DNA from 4 places in the Arthrobacter methylotrophus genome. Region 4 is predicted to be linked to each of the others. Evidence: riboswitches for the same ligand, from Rfam matches in the RefSeq annotation. Region 4 holds a riboswitch; each other region holds the start of a gene.
What was found. A riboswitch is a leader RNA that binds a small molecule or an ion and turns the genes downstream of it on or off. The one in region 4 is predicted to bind thiamine pyrophosphate.
Positions count from the first base shown of each region.

Region 1: it holds a riboswitch for thiamine pyrophosphate, as region 4 does, so the genes downstream of both, thiD (bifunctional hydroxymethylpyrimidine kinase/phosphomethylpyrimidine kinase) here and thiO (glycine oxidase ThiO) in region 4, are expected to answer to the same signal.
Region 2: it holds a riboswitch for thiamine pyrophosphate, as region 4 does, so the genes downstream of both, ABD884_RS24950 (ECF transporter S component) here and thiO (glycine oxidase ThiO) in region 4, are expected to answer to the same signal.
Region 3: it holds a riboswitch for thiamine pyrophosphate, as region 4 does, so the genes downstream of both, thiC (phosphomethylpyrimidine synthase ThiC) here and thiO (glycine oxidase ThiO) in region 4, are expected to answer to the same signal.

Region 1 is NZ_BAABED010000001.1:1,343,584-1,351,075, forward strand. Features, by position in the region: gene ndk (nucleoside-diphosphate kinase) at 1-372, shown strand, start outside; gene ABD884_RS06595 (vitamin K epoxide reductase family protein) at 444-1,127, opposite strand; gene ABD884_RS06600 (hypothetical protein) at 1,188-1,592, opposite strand; gene ABD884_RS06605 (Rne/Rng family ribonuclease) at 1,595-4,753, shown strand; TPP riboswitch at 4,886-4,982, shown strand; gene thiD (bifunctional hydroxymethylpyrimidine kinase/phosphomethylpyrimidine kinase) at 4,974-6,494, shown strand; gene rplU (50S ribosomal protein L21) at 6,914-7,222, shown strand; gene rpmA (50S ribosomal protein L27) at 7,283-7,492, shown strand, end outside.
Region 2 is NZ_BAABED010000001.1:4,846,846-4,854,337, reverse strand. Features, by position in the region: gene ABD884_RS24960 (energy-coupling factor transporter transmembrane component T family protein) at 1-379, opposite strand, end outside; gene ABD884_RS24955 (ABC transporter ATP-binding protein) at 376-1,962, opposite strand; gene ABD884_RS24950 (ECF transporter S component) at 1,962-2,591, opposite strand; TPP riboswitch at 2,664-2,800, opposite strand; gene ABD884_RS24945 (NUDIX hydrolase) at 2,937-3,719, shown strand; gene ABD884_RS24940 (DUF4235 domain-containing protein) at 3,798-4,058, shown strand; gene mnhG (monovalent cation/H(+) antiporter subunit G) at 4,055-4,534, opposite strand; gene ABD884_RS24930 (MrpF/PhaF family protein) at 4,524-4,802, opposite strand; gene ABD884_RS24925 (Na+/H+ antiporter subunit E) at 4,799-5,365, opposite strand; gene ABD884_RS24920 (Na+/H+ antiporter subunit D) at 5,362-6,939, opposite strand; gene ABD884_RS24915 (Na(+)/H(+) antiporter subunit C) at 6,936-7,391, opposite strand; gene ABD884_RS24910 (Na+/H+ antiporter subunit A) at 7,388-7,492, opposite strand, start outside.
Region 3 is NZ_BAABED010000001.1:1,257,216-1,264,707, reverse strand. Features, by position in the region: gene rpsP (30S ribosomal protein S16) at 1-323, opposite strand, end outside; gene ABD884_RS06165 (hypothetical protein) at 531-974, opposite strand; gene ABD884_RS06160 (VOC family protein) at 1,224-2,096, opposite strand; gene ABD884_RS06155 (amidohydrolase family protein) at 2,175-3,269, opposite strand; TPP riboswitch at 3,368-3,475, shown strand; gene thiC (phosphomethylpyrimidine synthase ThiC) at 3,471-5,300, shown strand; gene ABD884_RS06145 (alpha/beta fold hydrolase) at 5,301-6,047, opposite strand; gene ffh (signal recognition particle protein) at 6,164-7,492, opposite strand, start outside.
Region 4 is NZ_BAABED010000001.1:891,631-899,122, reverse strand. Features, by position in the region: gene ABD884_RS04515 (ABC transporter substrate-binding protein) at 1-274, shown strand, start outside; gene ABD884_RS04510 (amino acid ABC transporter permease) at 292-1,281, shown strand; gene ABD884_RS04505 (amino acid ABC transporter ATP-binding protein) at 1,278-2,054, shown strand; gene ABD884_RS04500 (4a-hydroxytetrahydrobiopterin dehydratase) at 2,207-2,872, opposite strand; gene ABD884_RS04495 (thiazole synthase) at 2,932-3,738, opposite strand; gene thiS (sulfur carrier protein ThiS) at 3,742-3,978, opposite strand; gene thiO (glycine oxidase ThiO) at 3,975-5,306, opposite strand; TPP riboswitch at 5,298-5,417, opposite strand; gene thiE (thiamine phosphate synthase) at 5,444-6,133, shown strand; gene ABD884_RS04475 (RNB domain-containing ribonuclease) at 6,171-7,492, shown strand, end outside.

The DNA of each region.
Region 1 (7,492 bases), 450 kb from region 4:
CGCAACCTGAGCGGCAGCATCCTCGCCCGCATCGAGTCCAAGGGGTACTCCCTGGCCGAATTGAAGAAGGTCAGCGCCACCCGCGAACTGTTGGAACAGCACTACGAAGAGCACGTCGGCAAGCCGTTCTACGAGCCGCTGCTCGAGTTCATGCTGAGCGGCCCGGTTGTCGTGGCCATTTTCGAGGGTCACCGCGTCATCGAAGGCTTCCGTTCGCTCGCCGGTATCACGGACCCGACGACCGCGGCGCCTGGCACCATCCGCGGCGACTTCGGCCGCGACTGGGGTCTGGCCGTGCAGCAGAACCTGGTGCACGGATCCGACTCGGTGGATTCCGCCGAGCGTGAGATCAAGATCTGGTTCGGCGCGTAGTTTCACGCCAAGACCAATTCCGGAAGGGGCCCATGTTCACGCGAACATGGGCCCCTTCCGCTGTGTAGCGCTCAGTAACCGGACGTGCCGATGAAGACATTGATGAAGGCGAAGAAAATGCTCGCAATCACGGCAACGTAGAGCAGCGCGGAAATGATCCAGCCGGATTCGCCCAGGATCTTAGCCAGGCGGGCGGGCGCCGGAATGACACCATGCACCACATTCCTGACGGTCACGAACACGAAAAGCGGAATCATGCAGGCCCACACCACCATGCAGAACGGGCACAGGATGTGGATGACATACAGGGCCTGGAACCATAGCCAGACGATGAAGATGAAGCCCAGAGTCACGCCGGTCTGAAGCCCGATCCAGTACCAGCGGGCAAATTTGGCCCCTGCAAAGATCGCCATGGCAGTGGTGATGATCACTGCGAAGGCGACAATACCGATGAACATGTTGGGAAAACCGAAGACCGAACTCTGTGGAGTCTTCATGACGCTGCCGCAGGACACCCACGGGTTGACGTCGCAGAGCGTGACGTGGTTGGGGTCGATAAGAACCTGCAGCTTCTCCAGGACAAGTGCGCCGGATGCCAGCCAGGCAATAGCACCCGTGAGGAGCAGGAGCCACGCAAAGGGCCGGTCGCGAAGCATCCGCGGCACGGTCGCCTTGGCTGGGTCGCTCCCAGCGGGGGTTCTTCCCTCGCGACGGGCATCGTTGTTGGCCAGGTTCGGGCTGGCGGGGCTCGGCATGATGGGGTGTCCTTTTCTGGAGAAAGCGGCAAAGGGCCGGGGACTGCTCTTGGGAGGATTCTAGCCGCGGCGGCTGGGGGACGCCGCCAGCGAAGCTTGCGGCTCGGAAGCTTTTACAGCGTGGTTCCTCCCGGTAGTCCGGGCGTGTGAGAGAATGAACATGGCCGGAAGCCGATCCACATGCGGAATCCGGTCCGGTATCTTGTTCCCAAGACCGCCAGTCACAAGCAGGGCATGCCCAGGATCCAATGATTCCGGTGGGCTCGCAGAGGCAATGGACGGCACCTGGTTGTGGCAATAGAACAACGGGTTTGGAGCGAGGCCGGCTTTCCGTGGATGCCGCCCCCCATGCTGGTGCGAACCGGAAAGACCACTACTGACTTCTGTCAACGCCTGCGGGTTTTGACAATATTGCCCCTCTGGGCGCCGGATGTGGCGGTTGCGCAAGGGCAGGAGTGTTGCCACATATGGATATTGAGCAAGTTGTAGCCGCCGCCGAAGATGCGGCGTCCACCGAGACCACAGAAGCACCCAAGAAGGTCACCCGCACCCGCCGCAAGGCGGCGCCGAAGACGGCTGCCGCAGAGGAAGCTCCCGACGCCGGAGCTATCGCAGCGGCAGAGGAGCCGCTCGCCGAAGCCGCGGACACCGCAGAACCCAAGGCCCCTGTCCGGCGCAGCCGGACTCGAAAGAAGGTCGAATCTCCGGAGCCGTTGCCAGGTTTCGCGGAGGGAGGTTCTGCGGAAGCCGCCGAGGCTGCTGCGGTTGTCGAACCTGAAGTAGCAGCAGAGGCCGAAGCTGCTCCCGAAAAGCCGGTCCGCCGTCGTCGGACGCCGAGGGCAAAAGCCGCCGAGGAAACGCCCGTCGAAGAAGCGGCGGCCCCCGCTGAAGCTGCCGAAATACGGGCCAGTGAAACCCTGGCCAGTGAAATACCAGCAGAAGAGCCGGCCGCTGAGGCGGAAGCTACAAGCCCGATGGCTTCGCTGTTCCTTGAACCGGGCTCGATCACGTCAATGATCTTCCAAGCACCTGACCTGAGCACCGTGGTCAGGCCTGCCGTTGCCGAAGAGGAACCCGAAGCCGATAGTGGCGAGGACGTTGCGGAAGACAACGAACTGGACGACGCCGGCAGCCGCCGTCGTCGTCGCAGCCGTGGCCGTCGTGGCCGCCGGGGCAACGAGCGCGAGGAAGCCGCGGGCGAAGAAACGTCCGCCGAATCCGAAGACGAGACAGATTCCGGAACCGAGGAAGCCCTCGAAGAAGGAGTGACGTCCCGCCGGCGCCGGCGCCGGCGCCGCGGCGACCAGGACCTGGAGCTGACAGGCGGTGGAGACGACGATCCCCCCAACACGGTGACCCGGGTCCGCGCCCCGCGCGCACATGTGGAGTCCACCAGCAGCTCCGACCGCGTCACCAGCGTCAAAGGCTCCACTCGCCTTGAGGCCAAAAAGCAGCGCCGTCGCGAGTCCCGCGAAACCGGCCGCCGCCGCCAAGTCATCACCGAAGCCGAATTCCTGGCGCGGCGCGAGTCCGTCGACCGCCAGATGATCGTTCGCCAGCGCGACGACAGGATCCAGATCGGTGTCCTGGAAGATGGCGTGCTCGCGGAGCACTTCGTGTCCAAGACACAGCAGGATTCCCTGATCGGCAACGTCTACCTGGGCAAGGTCCAGAATGTGCTGCCATCCATGGAAGCCGCATTCGTCGACATCGGACGCGGACGCAACGCCGTGCTGTACGCCGGTGAAGTCAACTGGGATGCGGTCACCTTGGAAGGCAAGCCGCGCCGCATCGAGAACGCCCTGAAATCCGGTGATTCAGTGCTGGTGCAGGTCACGAAGGATCCCGTGGGCCACAAGGGCGCGCGCTTGACCAGCCAGATCTCGCTTCCCGGCCGTTACCTCGTATACGTCCCCGGCGGTTCCATGACCGGCATTTCCCGCAAGCTGCCCGACGTCGAGCGCAACCGCCTGAAGAAGATCCTCAAGGATCGCCTCCCGGAGAACGCGGGCGTTATTGTCCGTACCGCCGCCGAGGGTGCATCCGAGGAAGAGCTGACCCACGATATCAACCGCCTGCGTGCCCAGTGGGAAGGCATCGAAAGCCAGTCCACTTCCACCAAGATCCTCGCTCCCGAACTGCTGTACGGCGAACCGGACCTGACCATCAAAGTGGTCCGCGACGTTTTCAACGAGGACTTCTCCAAACTCATCGTCTCCGGCGACGAAGCATGGGACACCATCGAGGCTTACGTCACCTACGTGGCGCCGGACTTGGTGGGCCGCCTCGAAAAATGGACCTCCGATCAGGACATTTTCTCCGCTTGGCGCGTGGACGAACAGATCCACAAGGCCTTGGACCGCAAGGTCTTCCTGCCCTCCGGTGGTTCGCTCGTGATCGACCGCACCGAGGCCATGACGGTTGTCGACGTCAACACCGGGAAGTTCACCGGCAGCGGTGGCAACCTTGAGGAAACCGTCACCAAGAACAACCTTGAGGCCGCTGAAGAAGTGGTCCGCCAGTTGCGCTTGCGCGACATCGGCGGAATCATCGTCATCGACTTTATCGACATGGTCCTGGAATCCAACCGCGATCTCGTGTTGCGTCGCTTGGTCGAGTGCCTTGGCCGGGATCGCACGAAGCACCAGGTTGCCGAAGTGACCTCGCTGGGCCTGGTCCAGATGACCCGCAAGCGCATGGGCACCGGTCTGCTTGAGGTCTTTGGAGAACAGTGTGAAACCTGCGCGGGCCGGGGGATTGTCACCCACGACGAGCCCGTGGAACACCGCCGGGCCAACGTAGTGGCCGCGGAGCACCACCACCCGCGCACCGAATCGCAGCCGGCCACCCGCCCGGAGCAGCGCAAGCGCCGCCGCGGAAGGGGCGCAGGGCCTGCGGAGCTCCCGATGACGCCTCCTGCAGTGGTCCATACTGCCGAATCGACGGATCCGAGCCGACAGGCGGCTACCCGCGCCGCCCTGGCCACCATCGCAGCTGCGGCCCACGCTGCCCACCTGCACGACGACGAGCTGCACCACGCCGGGGAATCGCCGGCGGAGGGTCGCGAGGCTGAAGTCCGGGGCCCTGCGGCCGGGGCGGCTCCCGCACAGGCACCTGCTGCATCCAGTCGCGAGGAACGTTCGAAGCCGGTGTTGCGCTTTGGTGGCGAGGAAGTGGCGTTGCCCTTCGTTCACCATGAAGAAGAACCAGTGAGTCCCGCGCCTGCCATGAGCTTGGATCTCTTGGCACAGGCGTTTGCGGGCCTCGGCGAGGCTCCCGACACCGAAGCTCCCCATAGCGAAGCCCGCCAAACCGCTGCCCGCCAAACCGGTGCTCGCCAGGCTGGTGCGACGGCCCAGGAGGCGCCTCCGGCGACCTCAGTGGCCGGTGTCACTGCAGATTCCTCGGATGCAGGATCGCGTGGACGCCGAAGCCGCCGCAACCGTAGTGCCAGCCGGGCCCAGGGTGCAGCCAACGCCACCAACGTGGAGCACCACGAGGTGGCTGCAGCCGCCTCCGGCGGGGCCGCGCACGAGGCCAAGGCGCCCGAAGCGGCTCCGGCCAAAGCGACGGCGGCAGCAGAGCCGATCATCCTCGGCGTCGGCGTACCGAAGTCCGAGCTCTAAGAGCACGCCCTCTCCGAGGCCCCGGCCGTTACCGTTCCTGCGGTAGCCGCCGGGGCTTCGGCGTTCCCGGGCTCTTGACCGGACTTTTCACCGGACTTTTCAGCCTGTATCGCATGATCCGGGTTAAGCTGGGTGACTGACACGGGGTGCCGCGCACCAAGCCGGCTGAGACCAGACCCGTAGAACCTGTCCGGTTAGCACCGGCGAAGGGATGTCTCCTATGACTTCTTCAGCGCATTCAGCTGTTTACCCGCTAAAGGCCATTCAGCGTCCCGTTCCCAGGGTCCTCAGCATTGCGGGCTCGGATCCTTCGGGGGGCGCCGGCATCCAAGCCGACTTGAAGAGCATTGCGGCCAACGGCGGCTACGGCATGGCTGCCATCACGGCGCTCACGGTACAGAACACTCAGGGAGTCACCGCGGTCCATGTGCCTCCCGTGGAGTTCCTGCGCCAGCAGCTGGATGCCATTAGCGATGACATCACGGTCGACGCCGTCAAAATCGGCATGCTCGGCGACGCGACCGTCATCGCCGAGGTCCGCCGCTGGCTCGGCGAGGTGCGGCCCGCCGTCGTCGTCCTGGACCCGGTGATGATCGCCACCAGTGGGGACCGCCTTCTGGCGGAGTCCGCTGAAGCCGCGCTTCGGCAACTTCTCCCGCTTGCGGATCTGGTGACCCCCAACCTTCCCGAGCTGGCAATGCTGCTCGGAGAACCGGAGGCAAGCGACTGGACTACCGCGTTGGAGCAGGGCAAGCGCTTGGCTGCTGCCTGCGGAAACACCGTTCTGGTGAAGGGCGGCCATCTGCAGGGTGCCAGCTGCCCCGACGCCCTGGTCAACACCGGGGGACTCCTCAGCCAGGACGTGGTGGAAATCCCCGGTCTTCGGGTGGAGACCCGAAATAGCCATGGCACGGGGTGTTCCCTGTCGTCGGCGATGGCCACTGCCAAGGCGCGGCTTGGCGATTGGGAATCCGCCCTGCGTGTCGTCAAGCCTTGGCTTCAGGAGGCGTTGGCCCAGTCGGCGGTGTTGGACGTGGGGAAGGGCAACGGACCCGTCCACCACTTCCACGCGTACCAGCACTCTCTTCGGCCGGGAGATTTTGCGGTCCGGATGTGGGAGGCCGCCCAAACGGAACTTGCCGCCATCTATGGCCTGGACTTCATTCAGGGCCTACAGTCGGGCGGGCTCGACGAAGGGCAGTTCACCTACTACTTGGCCCAGGATGCCCTCTATCTCAATGGCTATTCCCGGGTTCTGGCGAGGGCAAGCGCCCTCGCCCCGAGTGAAGCCGAACAGCTGTTCTGGGCCCGCGGCTCGCAAATGTGCCTTGAAGTCGAATCGGAGCTGCACCGGAACTGGCTCAACGGACGTCAGGCAAGCGGAGAACGGGGTCCGGTCACCAAAGCCTACGTGGACCACCTGATGGCGGCGTCGGCGTCGGGCAGCTATCCGGTGCTTCTGGCGGCGATCCTGCCTTGCTACTGGTTGTATGCCGAGGTGGGGCAGCAGCTCCATCACGGCTATCTTGAGTCGGGAGCCTCGGCCGAGCATCCTTACGCGGAGTGGCTGCGAACCTACGCAGACGAGGAATTCGCCGAGGCAACCCGCAAGGCGATCGACATCACAGATGCGGCCGCGCAGGCCGCTTCCCCGGCGGAGCGCACGGCGATGATGGAGGCGTTTTCCGGGTCCTGCCGCTACGAAACCGCGTTTTTCGATGCTCCTCGGCTCCACGGCTGAGCCTGGTTCGTTGCGCCCCAAGACTCGGTGAGGGGCTATTTCGCCGGGCGCTGCAGCGTGTTGGACTGAGGATCCAAGCTTTTCCCGGCCGGCAGGGTATGGTGGACGGGCACGGTAGCGGACGGCGGCATAGCCTGTCTGTGGCAGCCATCACATGGCGGCCTCCGGGCCTGGCCTCATTTGCAGCCGAAGGCGAAACTAGCGTAATCTAGATCTTCGGTGCTTACGCCAACACTTGGGTTATGCCCCTAGAGACTTTTCTGTGAAACTAGCCTTTCATTCGGAACTGTTCGAGGGATGACTCATGGATTCCGTACCGGAGTCCACGGCGTTGAGGCACAGCGTGAACCAGGTCCGTTTTCGGATCGGGGTTCCGCACGCAAATTTAGTAATAAACGTCGAGAGAAGTGAGTGCCCAAGTGGTGTACGCGATTGTCCGCGCAGGCGGCCGCCAAGAAAAGGTTTCCGTTGGAGACTACGTAACCCTGAACCGCGTCCCCGGTGGAGCCGGCAGCACTCTTGAGCTGCCCGCACTGCTCCTGGTGGACGGTGACAAGGTCACCTCCGCCGCTGCGGATCTGGCCAAGGTCAAGGTTACGGCTGAGATCCTCGAAGACCTCCGTGGTCCGAAGATCGTCATCCAGAAGTTCAAGAACAAGACCGGCTACAAGAAGCGCCAGGGTCACCGTCAAGAACTGACCAAGATCAAGATCACCGGTATCAAGTAACTACTGGTTGTTCTTCAGGTTTTCAACAGATTCCCCAGAATTTAAAGGCAGGCATTTCAAATGGCACATAAAAAAGGCGCGAGTTCCACTCGCAACGGTCGTGACTCCAACGCCCAGTACCTCGGCGTGAAGCGCTTCGGTGGCCAGGTCGTTTCCGCAGGCGAAATCATCGTCCGCCAGCGTGGCACCCACTTCCACCCGGGCGCCGGCGTCGGCCGCGGTGGCGACGACACCCTGTTCGCCCTGCAGGCAGGTGCGGTTGAGTTCGGT
Region 2 (7,492 bases), 4.0 Mb from region 4:
TCATGAGGAGGATTGCCGGCAAAGCGATCGCCAGGCCGCGGAGCATGAAGCCGAGTCCCAGCTGAAGCGAGCCTTCGCTGATGGACCAGATCCCGACGTCGAGCAGTATCCTGCCGCTGTCAGCCGACAGGATCGCAGTACTCCACCCGCCAAGCGCTGCCGCGATGATCAGGGGCCAGCCGCGCTGCCACAGCAAACGAACGGTGAGACCGGCAAGTGGAAACAGCGCCAGCTCGCCAAGGAGCGCAGTGGAGGCTGATACCAAGTCGATGGACAACGCCAGCACCAGGGTGATCAGGAAGACCGACACGAACTTGGCCAGAGGATTCGCGCGCGTCAGGAGCGCGTTGTTCCCGCGCAGGCTCAGGGTTTCCCTCATGCCGCACCCGCTTCCTGCCGGGCCCCGCCTTGGAGCGCAGGTGCGAGCCTCATTTCGGTCCCGCCGAGCACGGAGCTGAATTCCTGGTCGTGGGTCACGGAAACTACCGAGGTGCCGGCGTCGAGCAGTTCAGACAGGAAAGAGGCGAGCTCGGCCCAGGTGTTGGCGTCCTGTCCGAAGGTTGGTTCGTCGAGCACCAGGACGCGCGGGTGCGCAGCGAGCACGGTGGCTACGGACAGCCGCCTCTTCTCGCCGCCGGAGAGCGTGTATGGATTGGCGTCCACGAGGTGGCTCAGCCGCAGCCGTTCGAGCAGCTCGTCCACGCGATCCTCCCCGTGACCAAGGTGCTTGGGTCCGAACATGAGCTCGTCCAGTACCCTGCCGGTGACGAACTGGTGCTCGGGTTCCTGGAACACGGTCCCGATGCGGGAGATCAATTGCTGGGCCTTCCACCTGAAAGGGTCGTTGCCGGCGCCGGCGCTGAGCTCGACGGCGGCAGTCACCGCACCGGACACGGGCGCCAACAGACCAGCAAGGGTCAAAGCGAAGGTCGACTTTCCCGCGCCGTTGGGGCCCGTGATGGTCAGCGACTGCCCCGCGAACACTTCGGCGTCGAGCCCGGTCTGCACGGGACGTGGTGGGATGGTCTTCAGCCCTCGGCGGTGCGCCCTTTCACGGGAGACAGCGAGCTCCTGGGTGGCGAGCAGCAGCCCACCGCCCCTCGCGTTGGAACGAGGCCGGGTGGCCGGCACGTAACCGGGCACCCAGACGCCCGCAGCAGTGAGCATGTCCCTTGCTCGCACCAGCACGGTATCCGGGTCGCCGTCCAGGAGCACCGCGGGCGTTGAACTACCTTCGGAGGAGCTGCCCGGCTGCAGCACCACGATCCGGTCCACGAGGTCTTTCCACACCGCGACCCGATGCTCCACCACCACCAGGGTGGCGCCGGTCTTGTCCAGGCAGCGGCCCACGGCGTCGCGGACCTCCAGCACGCCGGCGGGGTCCAGGTTGGCGGTCGGCTCGTCCAGGAGGATCAAGCCCGGCCGCATCGCCAGGATGCCAGCCAGCGCAAGGCGCTGTTTCTGCCCGCCGGAAAGGGCCGACGTCGGGTGGTCCAGCGCTAGGCCGCCACTGGCACTGCCGCCTGCACTATTCCGCAGCCCGACGTCGTCGAGCGCTTCATGGACGCGCTTCCAGATCTCCTCCCGCGGCACGCAAAGGTTCTCGGCCCCAAACGCGACGTCGTCGCCCAGCCGGGAAAGCACCACTTGGGTTTCAGGGTCCTGTTGCATGAGTCCGGCACGGCCCCGCTGGGCCCGGGGTGACTGGCCGTCCACCAGCAACGAGCCGGTTTCGTCGGCGTCGTCCCCTTCCTCGCCCAGCACGCCCGCGAGGGCATGCAAGAGCGTCGACTTGCCTGCGCCCGAGGGGCCAAGCAGGAGCACGCGCTCGCCTGGACGGATGTCCAGATCCAGGCCGTGGATGGCCGGTGTGGTGCGGCCGGCGTGCCGCCAGCCCCAGCCTCGCGCGGAAATTGCGGCGGGATGCACCGCAGCGGGGGTACCGGAATCAGGACTGGGCATCAGGAAAAGACAGGCTCCGAGGCGGCCTTACGGGACGCGAACGCGCTCAGGACGCCGGTCTTGGCCAGGCCGCGGGTGGCGATCCAGGACAAGGCTCCGGCAATGACCGCGCCGGAAAGCGTGCAGAACACGATGTACACGAGCTTGTCGCCGATTTCGTAGGCGATGTTCCAGCCCCACGGCAGGAAGGAGTCGTTCAGCCCGCAGAACAGGCCCGCACCGGCACCGGCCAGCAGGGACACCGGCAGGTTGAACTTCTTGTACATGAACGCCAGGAAGATGAGTTCCGCGCCGAGCCCCTGGAGCAGGCCCGAAATCAAGACCGTGGTGCCGTACTGGTTACCCATGATGAGCTCGCTGGTGGCGGCCACTATTTCGCAGAAGATTGCGGCACCGGGCTTGCGGACAATGAGCATGCCCAGGACTGCCGGAATCATCCAACCACCAGCGATCAGACCCCCCAGCGGAGGGTAGCCGGCCGTCACGGGCGTGACAACCAGAGCCATCTGGTCCCATGCCCAGAAAATCACGCCACCGGCGATGGAAATCAGGGCCGCCACGACGATGTCCACGACGCGCCAGTTGAAAGCGGGCTTGGTGAGACCCGGCCTTGAAGAAATACCAGTCATTTTGTCCTCCTGAGGAACAGGAGGGGAAAGTGTTCCCGGCTTACGTTCGGCTTCCGCCGCGCTGGTTCCGGACACTATGAGAACTCGACTCCCTTGCGCCGGTACTAGCCGGATCAGGTTCGAGGGTCTGCGGCTGTCCGCACTCTCAGCGCCCGTCCTCCGTGCCGCATTGCTGCGAGCCCGACGGCGGCGCTCCCCTGTCGTTATCAATCCACCCTTTTGGGCGTGGTTCAGTTTACACCTTGGCGGGGTTCCGAACGGGAAAGTGACGCATTCTGCTGGATCATTCCTTGTCTTGGAGCTGGCAGGCCCGAGGCGGCGCGGTCGGGCGGCGAAACTGGGAGAATGATCCAGCAGAATCATCGCAGCAAGCGGGGCAAAGGAGCGGTCTTGACAGGCATTGGTACAGCGGAAAGCACCACAGTGGCCGAACCGAGGCTTGCCGCCAGCGTGATCCTGGTCCGCGATGCTGCTGGGCGAGGGAGTTCCGAAGGGGCGGCGCGGCCTGCGGGCGCCGCAAACGGCCTGGAGGTATTCGTTCAGCACCGGGTGTCCACCATGGACTTCGCTGCAGGCATGGTGGTCTTCCCCGGCGGACGGGTCGACACCGTGGACAGCACTGGCTGGGACTTCGCGGACGACGTGGTCGAACGGCATGCCGCTGCGTGGCACCTGAGCAGCATCGCCGTCGAGCCCTTGACGGCACGCCACAACGCCGGCAGAGTGCTGGCGGCCGCGCAACGCGAGGTGTTCGAAGAGGCCGGCCTGAAGCTCGATGCAGCCACCCTCCGCCCCTGGGCCAACTGGGTCACCCCGGAAGACCAGCCCAAACGCTTCGACACATACTTCTACCTTGCGTGCCCGGTTTCCGGAGCCGAGCCAAAGCATCAAACCACGGAGGCGTCATCGTCCCTGTGGATGCCGGTCCGCGGAATCCTTGAGGCTGAATCCGCGGGGACACTCAGGCTCATGCCGCCCACTCTGGTGCTGCTGGATGAACTGCTCGCCCTCGGCACCATGGAAGCCGTCTTGGCCGGGGAACGCGAGATCATACCCGTGCGTCCGCAGCCAGGGGCATTGCAGGAGTTCTTCCGGAACAGGCGCCAGCCCCCGTCCCTTGCGCCTTAGCGGGCGTAGCGGCCGTAGCGGGCCTGATGTGGGGTTAGGCTGGGGGCAGACCTGTTCCCCCCCTCAAGGAGTCCCGGAATGAATCTCCTCATCAAGCTACTCGGCACCGGCGTGAGCATCGGCGCGGGCTTTGTCGGCACCAAACTGGTCAATGCCGTGTGGGAAAAGACCACGGGCAACAAGCCTCCGAAAGGCCACGACGACATGGAGACGAGCCTCCGCTCAGCGCTGACGTTCGCCCTGATTTCGGCGACTGTCAATGCCATCATCCAAGTTGTCGCCAGCCGAGGCACCCAGCGTGCCATCTCGCGCTTCTCGAAGACGCAGGACATCGTCTAGGCTGACGGCTGGCCGTTCCGATTGGGACCGCCAGCACCGGCAGCACCGCCCGTGTTCCCGGCGTGGGGCGGTACCGACTCCCCCGCTTCAGCTTTCTCGGCATCCCGCTTGCCGGCCGCCCGCAGCACCACGGCCTCGAGTTCGTCGGTGCTGAGCAGCTCGGGGTGGAGGTGCTTGGTCCGGTAGCCTGCGCGGCCCACCATGTGCGCGGACACAGGCACGGTCAGCAGTTGGAAGATCCAGGCGACCGCCAGGACCGGCCACACCCACCATTCGCGCATTTGCAGCCCGATGGCCGCTAGGACGAGGAAAAGCCCCAACACTTGCGGTTTGGTGGCTGCATGCATCCGGCTCATCAAGTCAGGGAAGCGCAACAGGCCGATTGCCGCCCCCAATGACATCAGCGCACCGAGAATCAGCAGCACGGCGGTGACGGCATCGATCACGGCGTCCACTCCGGTGGCGTTAGGAGTCATTGACCTGTCCTCTCCGGTCGGCCACAAAGCGTGCCACCGTCACCGAACCGACGAAGCCAATCAGCGTGAGTGCGACTAGCAAGACGAGGTTGTTGAGGTGCCTGTTGACGGCCATGTCGATCGCCAGCGCAGCACCCAGAATGGCTAGCAGCACGTCGGAGGCCAGCACACGGTCCAGGAGCGAAGGTCCGACGGCGATCCGGTAGATCGCTCCGGCCGCCGCGAGGCTGAGAATCACCGCTGTCACGGTCAGCACGATGTCTTTCATGAGCCAGTTCCCCTCGTCATAAGCCAGTCTCCGGCCTGAAGTGCGTCCACTTCCGCGCGCGTTCCCATGATCCGGATGAGCGATGCCTCCGTGTCCTGGACTTCCCGGCGCAGCCTTGCAGTGTCTGAATCGTTGCGGACATTGAGGCCGTGGATGTAGAGCGTGGACGTCGAACGGTCCACCTCCACCACCAGGGAACCCGGAATCAACGAAATCACATGTCCCGTTGCGGTGACCATCAGGTCGGAATGGCTCCGCAAGGGAACAGCGACGACGGCGTTGGTCACCGAAGGCCCGCGAAAGACCGCGAGGTACATGACCTGGAAGCTCGCGGCCACGATCTTGCCAAGGAAGACCACGGCGAAAGACATGGCTCGGAGCACGTTGAAGCGTCCGCCGAGTTCCACGGGAGGCAAGTAGAAAATCCTGGCCACCACCACCGCGATCAGCGCACCGAACACCAAGTTGCCCGGGCTGAAGTCACGCCAGAGTGCACCCCAGACGACCACCAGCCACACCAGCAGGGGCAACTCAGTGCGGAATGAAATCCTCTTGCGGCTCATTTGCCACCGCCCTGCACCGACGGTTCAGCGATCCCCGGAACCTTGGCGTTCTGGCCAAGCACCGAATGGATGTAGGCGGACCGGTCCAGCATCTGTTCCGCGGAGTTCCCTGCCAAGTGGAACAGCGGTCCGGCAAAGACGGTCAGCGCCATGCCAAAGACCACTAGTGCGACGGTTGGCCCCACCATGGTCCGCGGGAGCAGGCCGACGGCGGCTGTGTCCGTCAGGGCGGGGGCCGGGTAGTCCGCGTCCTCGGGTTTCCGCCAGAATGCGCGGTTCCAGACACGGGCAACTGCCAGCAGGGTCAAGAGACTGGTGACCACCCCTCCCACCACCAAGGTGATGGCCAACGGCGTGCCAAAGGCTATGCCGGCCTGCAGGAGCCCGAGTTTCCCCAGGAATCCTGAAAACGGCGGAATACCTGCAAGGTTCATGGCCGGAATGAAGAACAAGAGCGCAAGGAGCGGGGACAACTTGGCGAGCCCGCCCAGCCTGTCTATGGACGAGCTACCGCCGCGGCGCTCGATCAAGCCGGTCACCAGGAACAGGCTCGTTTGGACGGTGATGTGGTGGGCCACATAGAAGACAGCAGCCGCAAGCCCCGCGATGGAGGACATCGCCAGCCCGAACACCATGTAGCCGATGTGGCTGACCAAGGTGAAGGAAAGTAATCGTTTGATGTCGCTCTGGGCTATGGCGCCGAGAATCCCCACGAGCATGGTGAGGAGGGCTACCACCATCAGCGGGGTGTTCAAGGTATCGCCCGGGAAGAGGAGGGTCTCCGTGCGGACCATCGCATAGACGCCCACTTTGGTCAGCAAACCGGCGAACACGGCGGTGACCGGCGCGGGTGCCGTCGGATACGAGTCGGGGAGCCAGAAGGACAACGGGAAGACGGCGGCCTTGATCCCGAACGCAACGAGCAACATGACGTGGAGCAGGTTCCTGGTGTCCGGATCAAGGGCGGCCAGCTTGATGGCGAGATCTGCCATGGTGATGGTTCCGGTGGCTCCGTAGATCATCGCGATGGCGATCAGGAACAACACCGAAGACACGACGGAAACCACTACATAGGTGACCCCTGCGCGGATACGCGGCCCGGTCCCACCCAGAGTCATGAGCACATAGCTCGCCGTCAGCAGGATTTCGAAGCCGACGTACAGATTGAAGAGGTCACCCGTGAGGAAGGCGTTGGAGACGCCCGCAACCAGGATCAGGTAGGTCGGGTGGAAGATCGAGACCGGTGCTTCACGGTCGCCGTCGGCCATTCCCTGGCCGGTGGCGTAGATCAACACCGCGAGGCTGATGACGGAGGAGACCACCAGCATGAGCGAGGAAAACTGGTCTACTACCATCACCACGCCAAACGGCGGCTGCCAACCACCCAGGGTGACGGATTCGGTGCCTGTGGTCCATACCGAGGCGAGGAGCAAGCATTCCAGGAGCAGGGTGAGGGACAGCAAAGCAATGCTGACGACGCGCTGCGCCAGCGGGTTCCTGTTCAGGGCGAAGGTGAGCGCGGCACCGAGGATGGGAAGTACGACGGCGAGCGGCGCCAGGCTGGCCATGTTCACTCGGGTCCTCCTTCCTTGGCTGCTTCTGTGACTGCCGTGACCGGGAATTCGGATGTTTCTTCAGGAACCACGGAATCGTCCTCGGCGTCGAAGCTGGGTGTTTTCGCCACGCGCCGGTCTTCCGCGTCATCCTGGATATCGTCCTGCCGTGCCAACGCCCAGGTCCGGTAGATGATGCCGAGCATGAAAGCCGTCACCGCGAAGGAGATGACAATCGACGTCAGGATCAGGGCTTGCGGCAAGGGATCGTTATAGGCGCGCGGATCAGTGGATTTGTTGAATAGCGGGGCAAGCCCGGCATATCCGCCCGTGGCCAGGATCAGGAGGTTGGTGGCGTTGGCCAGGAGCATGAGTCCGAGCAGGACACGGGTCAAACTGCGTTCCAGGATCAAGTAGATGCCGCAGGCATACAGCACGCCCATGACGATCAACAAGGTGAGGTTGACGCTCATGGGGTCCCTTTCGCTTGCGGAGCCGCAGGTTCGGTGGACACGGGGACTTCGGGCGGGATTTCCGCCGAACGCCCTGTGTCTCCGCCGGCTGTCTCTTCGAA
Region 3 (7,492 bases), 370 kb from region 4:
CCCTTCTCCGGTGCAACGAAAGCAGGCTTGGCGACCTTGGTCTTCAGCGTGCCTTCCTGGCCCGGGAGACCCTTGAACTTCTGCCAGTCACCGGTGATCTTGAGGATCGCAGCAACCTGCTCGGTGGGCTGGGCGCCAACGGACAGCCAGTACTGTGCACGCTCGGAGACAACCTCGATGTACGAGGGCTCTTCGGTGGGGTGGTACTTGCCGATTTCTTCAATCGCACGGCCATCGCGCTTGGCGCGGGAGTCCATGACGACGATGCGGTAGTACGGTGCGCGCATCTTGCCGAAGCGCTTAAGGCGAATCTTTACGGCCACTTTTGTGGTCACTCCTGTTTCTGAAACGGGGTTGAGCCCGTCGTTCTGCACCCGTGGGGCGGGCCATACTTGAGGGTTCCAAAGGACAAGATGCACACACGGAGAGAGGGGCCGCGCGGATCGAGTACCTGTCTATTGTGCCAGATGGCAGACAGTATTTCGAACACGCGGCCTGCGCGGCGGGTTTCCAAGGGTTTACTGCGGGGGTTACTGCCCTGCTGACCAGACGTAGAGACCGGCACGCTCAGTCTTTTCGACGTCGCTGGCCAGCGACGCCAACTGGTGGACGTACAGGCGGGACTGTTGGGCGTCAAAGGGCATGTCCTCTTGGGCAGCCCAGCTCTCAGCGACATCGTCGAGGACGCTTCCCTCGCCCTCCGTCTCGTAGCTGAGAAGCTCCGAGAGTGCGCGCACCATCGCTTCGGGGACGCCCAGCAAAGCGTCGCTGGTGACATCCACCAAGGCGAGCTCGTAGTCGGCCCCGGCGGCGTGCACGGCTTTGCCGGCCAGATCGCCTAACTGTTCTACTTCGAAATCACTGATTCCCGGAATCCGCACTGCTGCGCCGGAGGCGTCACCGCCCTTCTCCAGGGCAGTGGCCCTTTTGAGTGCTTCATCGTGGGTGGCAACAAAGATTTCAGCAAAGCCCATGGAAACTACTCTCATTCGTTCGTGCCAACGGAGCTGCGGCGCGGCAACCGAAAATCATGGGCCACGCCGTCAGGCCCCAGTGTAACTTGCGAGGGGTCCCCGGCCGAGCGGAGCGAGGTTGGGGAGCAAGTTGAACGGTAACTTGCGAGGGGTCCCCGGCCGAGCGGAGCGAGGTTGGGGAGCAAGTTGAACGGTAACTTGCGAGGGGTCCCCGGCCGAGCGGAGCGAGGTTGGGGACCCCCGCGGACGCTAGCGAACGGCGACGCGCAGCCGGTTCCGCCACGGGTCCTCGAAGCGCAACTCCTGGCCCGTGTGGTGGGACGCGATGCCGGCGACCTTGAGGCGGTCGGCGAGAGCGCCGACGTCGTCCCCCGACGGGACCTCGATGACGACCTCGCCGAGACCCAGCGTGTCCTTGCGCGGACCGGCACCACGGCTATTCCAGACGTTCATGGCCATGTGGTGGTGGTAGCCGCCTGCGGAGACGAACAATGCTTGCCCATGCCAGCCGGCAGTCTGCTCGAAGCCCAGGGTGTCAACGTAGAAATCATGGGCTGTGGGCACATCGCCCACTTGGAGGTGGACATGTCCGATGCCGGCGCCGGCCTCATGCTGGCCGCTCACCGCGGCCTCACTCAGGTACTGCTGGAGGTAGCGCTGCGGCGGGAGCGGCAGACTGTCCATGACGACGGTACTGCCGTTCCACTCCCAGCCTTCGCGGGGCTTGTCGTAGTAGAGCTCGATGCCGTTGCCTTCAGGGTCGGTGAAGTAGAAGGCCTCGCTGACCAAGTGGTCTGCGCTGCCGACGAAGGCGTGCGGTTCGTATTGCGCCGCGGAGGCAACAGTGGCTGCGAGCGAGGACTGGTCTTCGAACAGCAGTGCGGTGTGGAAGAGGCCGGCTTCTCCACGACCCGGGGTCTGGAGTCCAGACGCCGGGGCAAGGTGCACCAACGGCTTGCCGACCCGCCCGATGTAGAGTCCGCCGTCTTGTTCGGCGACGACCTCGAGCCCTAGGGCCCGCTGGTAGTAATCCCCCATGAGCTTCATGTCCCCCACTTTGAGCATGACAGTGCCCATGGTGAGTTCGGCAGGAAGGAGATCCTGGCTGGATGTAGTGGTCATGTGAAACTCCTGGCTTCTTGTGGCGCCGCCCTTCGGCAACCTCTATATATCTAAATTACTTGAAGCTTCAATTTATTCCTAATGCTCGCCGTTTCCTGAAAAGTGCCCCCTCAGCACGATGCGCTGCGGTTTCAGTACGACGTCGAGGGACACCCGGGGATCCTCTGCGTAAAGCACGACGTCGGCACTGGCACCTTCGCTGATACCGTCCTGGCCAAGCCAGTCGCGGGCGGACCAGCAGGCAGCATCGAGGGCGGCGGCAGGCGGCAAGCCGGCCCGATGCAGCTCCAGGATTTCCTCCCCGATCCGACCGTGCTTGATGACGCTGCCGGCGTCGGTCCCGGCATATATCCGCACTCCGGCCTCGAATGCCTCGGAGACACGCTCATGCCGGCGCTCCCACAACGCGGTCATGTGCGCAGCGTAGCGCGGGAACTTCGCTTCCGCCTGCTTCGCAATGTCCGGAAATGTCGCGATATTAATGAGCGTGGGGACGATCGGCACACCTTGATCCAACAATCTCGGAACATGGCGGGCCAGGAGACCGGTAGCGTGCTCGATGCAGTCGATATCGGCGTCGAGCATGTCATCGATGGTCTCTTCGGCGAAGCAATGGGCCGTGACCCGGGCGCCTTCGTCGTGTGCCGCCGCCACCGCGTCCTTGACCATTGCAGCCGGAAAGGACGGACCCAGGTCTCCGGCGGCGCGATCAATCCAGTCCCCGACGATCTTCACCCAACCGTCTCCAGACCGTGCCTGCTTACGCACGGCCTCCACGAGGCCATCCGGTTCGGCTTCCTCTGCCAGCCCACGGATGTATCGGCGCTGCCTGGCGATGTGCCGGCCAGCGCGGATGATCCGGGGCATATCCGGCCGGTGCTGGAGCCATCGCGTGTCGCTTGCGGATCCGGCGTCGCGGATCAGGAGCGTCCCCGCATTCCGGTCAGCCGTCGCCTGCCGGCGAGCGGTCTCACCGTCCACCGCTCCGCCCGGGCCCAGGCCCACATGGCAGTGGGCATCCACAAGGCCGGGCAACACCCATCCGTCCAGGACCACGTTCGGCACCGCGGCTGGACGGACAAAGGTCAGCCGTCCGTCGATCGACCAGAGGCCGCGCCGCTCATCCTTCGGCCCGGTGAGAACGGCTCCGCTGAACTCGATGATTTCTGCCATGCACCCACTTTAGGCTCCGGTTCATTCTCCTTAGGCTCGGTGGCGGGGGCCGACCCAGTCACATCTGTCCGAGATGCGAGAGGCTGTGGTAGCTTCGTTTACGACCACACGGGGGCCCTGGCAAGGGCTGAGATCGGGCTGACGCGGCCTGCGACCGTTGAACCTGTCCGGGTAATGCCGGCGAAGGAAGTGAGTAATCCTTTGAGCACCAAAGAAACACAGCTGAGCCCTGCCCAAAACGGATCAGTCCAGGAGGTGACACAGTCCCTCAGGTCGCATTCCCTCGCTTTTCTGGAGGATGCCGAAAACGGAATCCGGGTTCCGGTCACGGAAATCGCCCTGGAACCATCCCCCAACGGCGAGGCGAACGCGTCTTTCCACGTGTACCGCACCGCGGGGCCCGGGAGTGATCCTGTGGTCGGCCTTGAGCCGTTCCGTAGCGACTGGATCGAAGCCCGGGCCGACACCGAGGCATACAGCGGCCGCGAACGGAACCTGCTCGACGACGGCAAATCGGCCGTACGCCGCGGCGCCGCCTCCGCCGAGTGGAAGGGAGCACGGCCGGTGCCCCGCCGCGCCGTCGACGGCAAGACCGTCACGCAGATGCACTATGCCAAGCGGGGCATGGTGACGCCGGAAATGCAGTTCGTGGCCCTTCGGGAGAACTGCGATGTTGAACTGGTCCGCAGCGAAGTCGCAGCCGGCCGGGCGATCATTCCCAACAACATCAACCACCCCGAGTCCGAACCGATGATCATCGGCAAGGCGTTCCTGGTGAAGATCAACGCGAACATCGGCAACTCGGCCGTCACCAGTTCGATTGCCGAAGAAGTGGACAAACTGCAGTGGGCCACGCAATGGGGCGCCGACACGGTCATGGACCTGTCCACGGGGGACGATATCCACACAACCCGGGAATGGATCATCCGCAATTCTCCGGTTCCGATCGGCACCGTGCCTATTTATCAGGCGCTTGAGAAGGTCAACGGCGAAGCCAACAAACTCACCTGGGAGATCTTCCGCGACACCGTAATTGAACAGTGCGAGCAGGGCGTCGACTACATGACCATCCACGCGGGTGTGTTGCTTCGATATGTCCCGCTCACCGCCAATCGCGTCACGGGCATCGTCTCCCGCGGCGGATCCATCATGGCCGGCTGGTGCCTGGCGCATCACGAGGAGAACTTCCTCTACACCCATTTCGACGAGCTCTGCGAGATCTTCGCCAAATACGACGTCGCGTTCTCCCTCGGCGACGGGCTGCGCCCGGGAGCCACCGCGGACGCCAACGACGCCGCCCAGTTCGCCGAGCTCGACACCTTGGCCGAGCTGACGCGGCGGGCATGGAAGTACGACGTCCAGGTCATGGTTGAAGGACCGGGCCACATTCCGTTCCACTTGGTCCGGGAGAACGTGGAACGCCAGCAGGAACTGTGCAAGGGAGCCCCCTTCTACACCTTGGGCCCGCTGGTGACAGATGTGGCTCCCGGCTACGATCACATCACCTCCGCTATCGGCGCGACGGAGATCGCCCGCTACGGAACCGCGATGCTCTGCTACGTCACGCCGAAGGAACACCTGGGCCTGCCGAACAAGGACGATGTCAAGACGGGCGTGATCACGTACAAGATCGCCGCCCACGCTGCCGACCTCGCCAAGGGCCACCCGGGCGCCCACGAACGCGACGACGCGCTGTCGAAGGCCCGCTTCGAGTTCCGCTGGCGCGATCAGTTCGCGCTGTCCTTAGACCCCGTCACGGCGGAATCCTTCCACGATGAGACGCTCCCGGCAGAACCGGCCAAGACAGCGCATTTCTGTTCCATGTGCGGGCCGAAATTCTGTTCGATGCGCATCAGCCAGGACATCCGCGACGAATACGGTTCCGCCGATTCCCAAGCAGCCATCGCGGAAATGTACAACGGCATGCGAGAAAAGAGCGAAGAATTCCTGGCATCGGGAGGCAAGGTCTACCTTCCTGAGCTGGAGGTTCCTGCCGGAAAGGGTGAGGCGAAGTCAGGAAGCCTGAACTGATCAGGAAGCTTGGACTGTTCCCGCGCGGCTGACGTCCGCGATGAAGGAGCGGATCATCCGGTCTCCTTCGACTGAATCATGGGGCCGGTGTCCTCCTGCCGCAACGCGGTGGAGGGCACCGGTTTCCTGCAAGTAGCCTGCGATCTCTTCGTACAGCGGCTCCCAACCGCCGGTCAGGACAAGGGTGGGAACTCCGGGGACAATGTGCAGACGTGCTTCCCACGGCGGAGCCTGCAGCCGCAAGCGCCGGGCGGTACGACGGGCCTCCGGGGTGTTCAGGACTGCCGCCTCCGAGGAAAACGCCCTGCGGACGAATTCGCGCTGGTAGTCGTCATCGCTGAGCTCGTGCCGGATCCGGAACAGGGGCTCCATCAGCGATCGGTAGGCCGCGGTGGCGGGCAATTCAGCGGTGAGGGAAAGACACGCCGGTTCCACCAACACGAGGGAACGGACCAGGTCCGGCCGCTCCACTGCTGCCAGCATGGCGGAAATCGCGCCTTGGGAGTGCGCCACGACATGGCCGCCGCGGGAGCCGGGAGCTGACGCCGCCTCCCGCGCACCGAGACACTCCAATACGATGTCCACATCTGCCGCAAAATCGGATTCCAAAGGCTCGGCCTGCGCATCGAAGCCGTGGCGTTTCAGGAAAAGCGCGTCGTACTGCAGCGCCATGCCGTGTTGCTTCGGCCACGCGGCAGCGCCGAATGTGCCTGCTCCATGGACGAACACAACGCGCTGCTTTTGCATCCCCCCAGCCTATGGCACGGGGCTGACAACCCAACTAGCTCGCAGTTGTTGTCGTTCTGAGCCCTCAAACCGACAACAACTGCGAGCTAGTTGGGTGGGGCGGTTACTTGCCTGTGCTACTTGAGAAACTTGTCGAAGCCCTTGGGCAGGTTCAGCTGCGAAGGATCGAAGTCGCCACCGGCCTGGCCGAAAGCCGCGCCAGTGGGAACGGACTTCGCCCGCTTGTTCTCGGCGTCGCGCAATTCCTGGGCCGCCTTGGCGGGGTTGCCTGAACGGGCCTTCTTCTTGGGAGCGCTCTTGGCCGCCTTGCGGGAACCTCCGCCACCGATGCCGGGCATACCCGGCATGCCGCCGCCTTGGGCCAGCTTCTTCATCATCTTCTGCGCCTGCGCGAAGCGCTCCAGGAGGCCGTTGACCTCCGAGACGTGCACACCGGAACCGCGGGCGATGCGGGCCCGACGGGATCCGTTGATAATCTTCGGAGCCACCCGCTCATGCGGGGTCATGGAGCGGACAATCGCCTCCACCCGGTCGATTTCGCGCTCGTCGAACTGCTCCAGCTGCTGGCGGATGTTCTGCGCACCCGGCATCATCATGAGCATCTTCTTCATGGAACCCATGTTGCGGATCTGCTGCATCTGGGCGAGGAAGTCGTCCAGCGTGAAGTCTTCCTGGTCGGCGAACTTCTTCGCCATCCGGGCCGCTTCGTCTTTGTCCCAGTTCTTCTCGGCCTGTTCGATCAGGGTGAGGACATCGCCCATGTCCAGGATGCGGGAGGCCATGCGGTCCGGATGGAACAGCTCGAAGTCGTCCACACCTTCGCCAGTGGACGCGAACATGACCGGCTTTCCGGTGACGGACGCGACCGAGAGCGCGGCACCACCGCGGGCATCGCCGTCGAGCTTCGACAACACGACGCCGGTGAAGTTGACGCCTTCATCAAAGGCAACCGCCGTATTGACTGCATCCTGGCCGATCATGGAGTCGATCACGAACAGCACTTCGTTCGGGATGATCGCCTGGCGGATGCGGCGCGCCTGGTCCATCATTTCGGCGTCGACGCCGAGCCGGCCCGCCGTGTCCACGATCACGACGTCGTACAGCTTCTGGCGCGCTTCGTCGACACCGGCGCGTGCGACGGCGACCGGATCGCCGGTGGGGACGTCCAGGTCCGATGTGGTTCCGGGGTGCGGTGCGAAGACAGGAACGCCGGCACGCTCACCGACGATTTGGAGCTGGGTGACGGCGTTGGGACGCTGGAGGTCGCAGGCCACCAACATGGGGCTGTGACCTTGGGCCTTGAGCCACTTGGCCAGCTTGCCTGCGAGGGTGGTCTTGCCCGCACCCTGCAAACCGGCGAGCATGATGATGGTGGGGCCGGTCTTCGCCAAGCGGATACGGCGGGTCTCGCCGCCAAGGACCTCTTGGAGTTCCTCGTTGACGAT
Region 4 (7,492 bases):
CAACGGCGGCATTGACGCGATGAGCGCCGACTCCCCCATCATCGGTTATGCCCTCTCTCAGACCAACGGCCAGCTCGAGAGGCTCGGTGACGTTTACGACGCCGCTCCCCAAGGCATCACGGTGGCGAAGAACGACACTGCACTAGCCGAGCTCATGACCAAAGTGGTGAACAATCTCATCGCCGACGGAACCTATGCCAAGATCCTCAAGTCGTGGAACAACACAGACGGAGCCATCACCAAGTCCGAGCTCAACCCGGCGGTATCAAGTTGAGTCGTATCGACACGAACGTGAGCACCCTCGAGCGCTTGCCGAGTGGGCAAGGCCGCGTAGCACCGGTATTGAATGATGCGGTGCCGGTCAGGCATCCCGGCCGGTGGATCAGCGCGGTCATCATCGTTGGCATCCTCGTGCTGATGGTGCAAAGCGTGATCACCAACCACAACTTCCGTTGGGACGTGGTGGGGACCTACATCCTGGACGTGAAAGTCGTCCAGGGCGTCGGCTGGACCCTGCTTCTCACGGTAGCCTCGATGGTCCTGGCGATCGTCCTGGCCATCCTCCTGGCCGTCATGCGCCAATCCGACAACCCGGTACTGCGCTACACGAGCTGGGCCTGGGTCTGGTTCTTCCGCGGCACCCCGGTATACACACAGCTGGTCTTCTGGGGCCTGATCGCCGTCCTCTACCCCAAAATCAGCGCAGGAATCCCGTTCGGCCCCGAGCTGTTCAGCATGGACACCAGCACCGTCATCACCGCACTGGTAGCGGCCATTCTGGGACTTGGCCTCAACGAATCCGCATACCTCGCCGAAATCTTCCGGGCCGGCCTGAAATCCGTGGACAAGGGACAAACCGAAGCAGCCGAAGCCCTGGGCATGGGCAAAGGCAAAATCATGTGGCGGATCATCCTGCCCCAGGCAATGCGCATCATCGTCCCGCCCACCGGCAACGAAACCATCGGCATGCTCAAAACCACCTCCCTGGTCCTGGCCGTCCCCTTCACCCTGGACCTGACCTTCGCCACCAACGCCCTGGCCAACCGGATCTATCTCCCGGTGCCGCTGCTGATCGTGGCAGCCATCTGGTACCTGGTCATCACCAGCCTGCTGATGGTCGGCCAACACTACATCGAGGCCTACTACGGCAAGGGCGTGGACACCAACCTCGCCCCGGCCCTCATCAACCCCGCAGCCGCGAAGGCCTCCGCGGCAGTGGCACCCAGCGCCGAAGCAGAACCGTCCTTGCGGATGGACTTCCCCGAGGACGAGACAAAATGACGAGCACCACCCAGAAACCACTGGTACGCATCGAAGGCCTCCACAAATACTTCGGCCCCCACCACGTCCTCCGCGGCATCGACCTGACCGTCAACCAAGGCGAAGTCTCCGTTGTCATCGGCCCCTCGGGATCAGGCAAATCCACCATGCTCCGCTGCGTGAACCTCCTGGAAACCATCAGCGCAGGACGCATCTCCGTCGGCGAGCAACTCATCGGCTACCGCGAAGTCAACGGCCGCCTCCACGACCTGAAAACCAAGGAAATCTCCGCCCAACGCCGGGAAATCGGCATGGTCTTCCAACGCTTCAACCTATTCCCCCACAAAACCGCCCTCTACAACGTCATGGAAGCACCAATACAAGTCAAGGGCAAAGCCAAGGGTGCCGCCAAGAAAGACGCCCTCGAACTCCTGGACCGGGTAGGCCTGGCAGACCGCGCCAACCACTACCCCGGACAACTCTCCGGCGGCCAACAACAACGCGTCGCGATCGCCCGCGCCCTGGCCATGGAACCCGAACTCATGCTCTTCGACGAACCCACCTCAGCCCTGGACCCCGAACTCGTCGGCGACGTACTCAACGTCATGAAAGACCTCGCCAAATCCGGCATGACCATGATCGTGGTCACCCACGAAATCGGCTTCGCCCGCGAAGTCGGCGACACCCTGACCTTCATGGACGGAGGCATCGTCGTGGAAACCGGCGACCCCCGCGAAATCATCACAAACCCCCAACACGCACGCACCAAAGAATTCCTCAGCCGCGTACTCTGACCCCCGGCGCCACGCAAACCAGCTCTCGACACGCAAACAAACCACCGCAGCGCAAACAGGCCGGTGACACTCACATCCGGGCGTCACCAGCCCGCTTGCTTGTCACCGACACATTTGAGTGTCCTGGACACCGCCGGCGCTTCGGCTTTTAACTACAGATTCGGCTCGTGACCTGCTTCGGTGCAGAGGCATAACCTGTTTCCTTGGGAATCCGTGACCACCACCCATTTGGGTGCGTGGTCACGGTCCATTAACGCGCCGGTTGCCGCCGTCTTCTCAATAGTGGGTTCCGATTCAGCCTGGCTGCGGTGCACATCCAGGTGGATACGGTTCGGATTGGGTGTTTCCGTTGCTTGGAACCACACGTTGGGCCCCCGACCGTACGGATCTTCGAGGTCTCCGGAGCGGCCTTTGCGGTAGCCAAGCGCCACCCTCCAGACGTCCGAAATCTCTTCTGGATCCGTGGTGTCGATTCCGACTTCAACCGTCCGGTAGAGTCCGGGTTCGGCTACTGCCCCGGCTTCGGCTGCTGCTTGGGCGGCTTCGCTTGCCGCGCGGACGTCTCGCTGGGTCACCTCGCTCCCGGCATCGTGTGAGGTGTAGCGGACGAACACCCTGTTGTAACGCCAGTCCAGGTCCGGGTGATGGTTCTGCTGTTCGGCGATGCGCCCGACGGCGGCGATCAGCTCCAGCGCGGCAGCCGACGTCGGGCATTTGTAGACGGTGACCAGACCGCCCAGGCGGTACCGCCAGTCCGGCAGCTCCGCCAGAGCGCCATCGATGGCGGGCCTGGTGAGAATGTCATCCTTGCCCGCCATGGGAACTCCTTCGTAGCCGTGGAATCTTTGGAGGATCGCCCGAGCGGCCGGTGTAACCGCTAGAGGAACTCGGCCCGGCCTTCCATCGCCGAGGACGCCAGAGCGTGTTCACGGCGCGGGATACGGCCCGCCTGCTTCGCCAGCCTACCGGCGATGACAGCGTGTTTGAAGGCCTCGCCCATCTGCACCGGGTTCTGCGCGCGGGTCACGGCAGTGGCCAGAAGCACGGCGTCGCAGCCCAACTCCATGGCCAGGGCGGCATCGGAGGCAGTGCCGATGCCGGCGTCGAGCACTACCGGCACTGAAGCGCGGGACACAATCAGTTCGATGTTGTGCGGATTCAGGATTCCGAGGCCGGTGCCGATCGGCGCGCCCAAGGGCATTACGGCCGTGGCTCCGAGGTTTTCCAGGCGAAGCGCCAGCACGGGGTCGTCGTTGGTGTAGGCGAAAACCTTGAAACCGCGGTCGACGAGTTTCTCCGTTGCATCCACCAACTCCACGGCATCCGGCAGCAGCGTGTGTTCGTCGGCGATGACTTCGAGCTTCACCCAATCCGTTTCCAAGGCCTCCCGGGCAAGCTCCGCTGTCATGACAGCGTCCTTGGCGGTGAAACAACCAGCGGTGTTGGGCAGGACGCGGACGCCGTGGTCTACCAGCAGCTGGAAGAGGGAACCTGTTTCCGTCGGTGAGTACCTCCGCATGGCAACCGTGGTGAGCTCGGTGCCGGAAGCCAGCAGGGCCGCCCCCAGTCCGTCGAGGCTCGGGGCTCCCCCCGTCCCCATGATGAGGCGCGAGCCGAACTCAATGCCATCGATCACCAAGGCATCGGTTTGGGTGCTTGCTGTTTGCGTGCTTGCTGTAGTCATTGTTCAGCCTCCCTGTACTGCAGTAACTATTTCGAGTTCGTCGCCCTCTGCGAGCGCGGTGGCAGCCCATTGGCTGCGCGGCACCACTTCGGAATTGCGTGCCACGGCGACGCCGATCTTGCGTCCGTCAGCCGCCTGGCCATTGGCATCCACCACCCTTCCGGTGATGTGGCGAACGAGAGTGGTCACGGAGGCGTCGTCGCTCAGCGTGTGGGCTGCGCCATTCAAGGTGATGTTCATGCGTGGTCCTTCGGATGGAGGTGTGGGGTGACGGCTTGCGGGCCGCTTCTTGCGGCGCCGGCTGCTGGGAGTGGGCGGGAGAAGCGGTCCGGCCGGAACTTATTCCAGCGCGGATCGGCGGAACCGTCCATGAGCCCGATGCAGATTTTTGCCGCTGCCGGAGTGAGGAGCACACCGTGGCGGAAAAAACCGCTGGCTACGATGAGGCCGGGCACGGCTCCTTCATTTTCGGTACCTTTTACACGGCCCAGCAGCGGCGCGTTGTCCGGCGTGCCCGGACGGGCACGCGCAGTTGCTTCCAGGAGTTCCAGTTCAGCTACGGCCGGCACCAGCACCTGGGCGTCGCGGAGCAACTGGTACACCCCGCCCGCCGACACCGGATCGGCCGACGCTCCCGACGCCGACAGACCGTCCTCGCGTTGCGTCGCGCCGATCACAATCGTCCCGTCATCACGCGGGACGATGTACACGGGCACTCCGCGCACCATTCCGCGGACCGTGGCGGTGACGAGGGGCCGGAGGTGTTCCGGGACCCGGAGCCTCAAGATGTCGCCATACACGGGCCGTAGCGGGAGGGACAAGCCAGGCGGCAAGCCGTTCAGCCGGGCAGCACCCAGTCCGTTGGCAACCACAGTCTCGTTGGCGATCACGCTGGTGCCTGAATCGAGCTCGGCCCCGGCAACTCGGCCGTTCTCCCACAGGAGGCTCGCCGCTTTGTCGCGGAGCGCAAAGCCATCCTCGGCTCCCGAAATCCAGCTGGAGTCGCCGGGCTGGTGGTCTGCCAACGCGACAAGAATCGCCGCGGCAAATTTTCGGGGATCCACTTGGTGGTCACCGGGAATGTCGAAGGCACAGGAAATCTGCGGACTCAGGAGGGGCTCACGCTCCCGGGCCTCACGCAACGGCACAGATTCCACCACGAGGCCGTTGGCCAACTGGACGTCGCGGAGGTCGGCGAGCGCCCGCCGGTCTGCTGCGTCCGCGCCGACGGCGAGGGTCGGCGTCGTACGGTATCCCGTTCGATTCCAGGCGGTTCCGTCGGGTGATCCGGACAACCCGCGTTCGAAGTTCGGCCACAACGCCGCCGATTCGAGCATGAGTTCCAGGAGGTCTTCCTCCTGGTAGTGCAGTTCGCTGACGGGCGCCAACATACCCGCCGCCGCGAAGGTAGCACCGCTGGCCGGTGCCGGGTCGATCAGAACCACGGAGCGGCCGGATCTGCGGGCTTCCCATGCGATGCCGAGGCCAATAACCCCGCCCCCGATCACCGCCACGTCCGCGTGCAGATGCTCGTGCAGGGGTTCGTGCTGAATGGTTACTTCGTCCATGGGGTCCTTCCCTACGCCGGTACTAGCCGGATCAGGTCAAGCGGTCGGCGCTGAAGCCCTCTCAGCCGCGCGGCGATTGTGACTGCCGCCGCGGCTCCCGCGGTACTAACCCAGTTTAGAGGAACTACTCTGTTTCCATGACCCAGCACGCTCTCCACACCACTGCCCGCCTCTACCTCTGCACCGACGCCCGCAAGCAGCAAGGCGACTTTGAGCAATTTGTCGATGCCGCATTCGAAGGCGGCGTGGATATCATCCAGCTGCGCGACAAGACCATTGAAGCGGCTGAGGAACTGGAGCTCCTGGAGGTCCTGCACTCGGTCGCACACCGCCACGGGCGGCTCTGGGCAGTGAACGACCGCGCGGATGTGGCATCGCTCTCCGGCGCTCCCGTGTTCCATATCGGCCAGAAGGACATTCCGCTGCGCTCGGCCCGGAAGCTGCTCCACGACCCCACCGTCATCGGCCTCTCCACCCACACGCCCGAGCAGATTGACGCCGCGATCGCCGCGTCGCCGGGGCGCAGCGGCCTGGACTACTTCTGCGTCGGTCCGGTCTGGGCAACGCCGACCAAGCCGGGACGCTCCGCCGTCGGGCTCGATCTGGTGCGGTACGCCGCGGACGCCGTGAAAAGGGCAGACGAAGAGACAGTGGGCGGTGTTGTGCTCCCTTGGTTTGCGATCGGGGGCATCGATCTCGGCAACGTGGAAGAGGTTGTGCGGGCGGGCGCCAGCCGCATCGTGGTCGTGCGGGCCATCACGGAGGCGGACGATCCGACGGCGGCTGCACAGGCGCTCCTGGCTGCCCTCGATGCAGCGACGGCCTAGCGAGACTCCGGGAGATTTTGGCGCTACCCTGACTTTCGTGTCACATCAGCGGATAGCCCCGAATGTCAGTGAAACGTCGAACACGCTGGCGGAAGCGCTCGCCGCGCTTCGGACGGAACTCGAGCTGCCCGCAGGCTATCCCGCTGACGCGATGCGCGACGCCGAAGCGGCGGTTTCCCGCCACGCCCTGCCGACGCAGGACCTCACGGACGTTCCGTTCATCACGATCGACCCGGCCTCATCCACGGACCTTGACCAAGCCCTCTTCATCGAAGGGTCCAGGGATGGATACCGGGTGCTCTACGCCATCTCCGATGTGCCCTCCTTTGTGCCCCCGGGAGGGGCGCTCGACGCCGAGACCCGCCACCGCGGACAAACGTTCTATGCCCCGGACGGCCGCATACCGCTGCACCCGGAGATCATCAGCGAGAACGCCGGAAGCCTGCTCGCCGGCCAGACCTGCGGCGCGTTCGTGTGGGACTTCGAGCTCGACGCCGAGGCGGAATTCCACAAGGTCTCCGTGCGCCGGGCAAGCGTGCGCAGCCGTGCCAAGCTCGACTACAAGGGCGTCCAGGCACAAATCGACGCCGGGACAGCTGATCCCGTCCTCCGGCTCCTCAAGGAAGTCGGCCTCAAGCGGGTGGAACTCGAACGCCGCCGCGGCGGGGCAAGCCTTAACATGCCGGAACAGGAAATCGTTCAACTGCCCGACGGCGGCGGCTACAGGATCGTCGCTGCCCCCTCGCTGCCGGTGGAGGACTGGAATGCCCAGATTTCCCTCATGACCGGGATGGCCGCCGCCGGGCTGATGCTCGACGGAAAAGTGGGAATCCTGCGCACCATGCCCGCTCCGGATGAGCGCTCCCTGCGCCACTTCAAACGGCAGACCGGTGCCCTCGGCAAACCTTGGAGCGACGGGATCAGCTACGGCGAGTATCTACGGACCCTCGATGCCAGGGACCCCCGGCAGCTGGCCATCCTCCATTCCGCGGGGATGCTTTTCCGCGGCGCGGGCTACACGCCTTTCGATGGCGAGGTACCGGACAGTGTCCTGCAGTCGGCGATCGGCGCACCGTATGCCCACGCGACCGCGCCGTTGCGCCGCCTGATCGATCGCTTCGTCTTGGTCATCTGCGAAGCACTGAGTAACGGAACCGAGATTCCCGGTTGGGCGAGGGACGCCCTGCCGAGCTTGCCAGCAATCATGGCGTCGTCTGATCAGCTTGCCGGCAAGCTCGAGCGCCTGGCCTTGGACACCGTGGAGGCAGCACTCGTGATGAACCACATCGGCCAGGAGTTCGACGCCCTGGTGATCTCCGGATCGAAGCCTGCCAAAAACAACGGAAATGGCAACGGCAA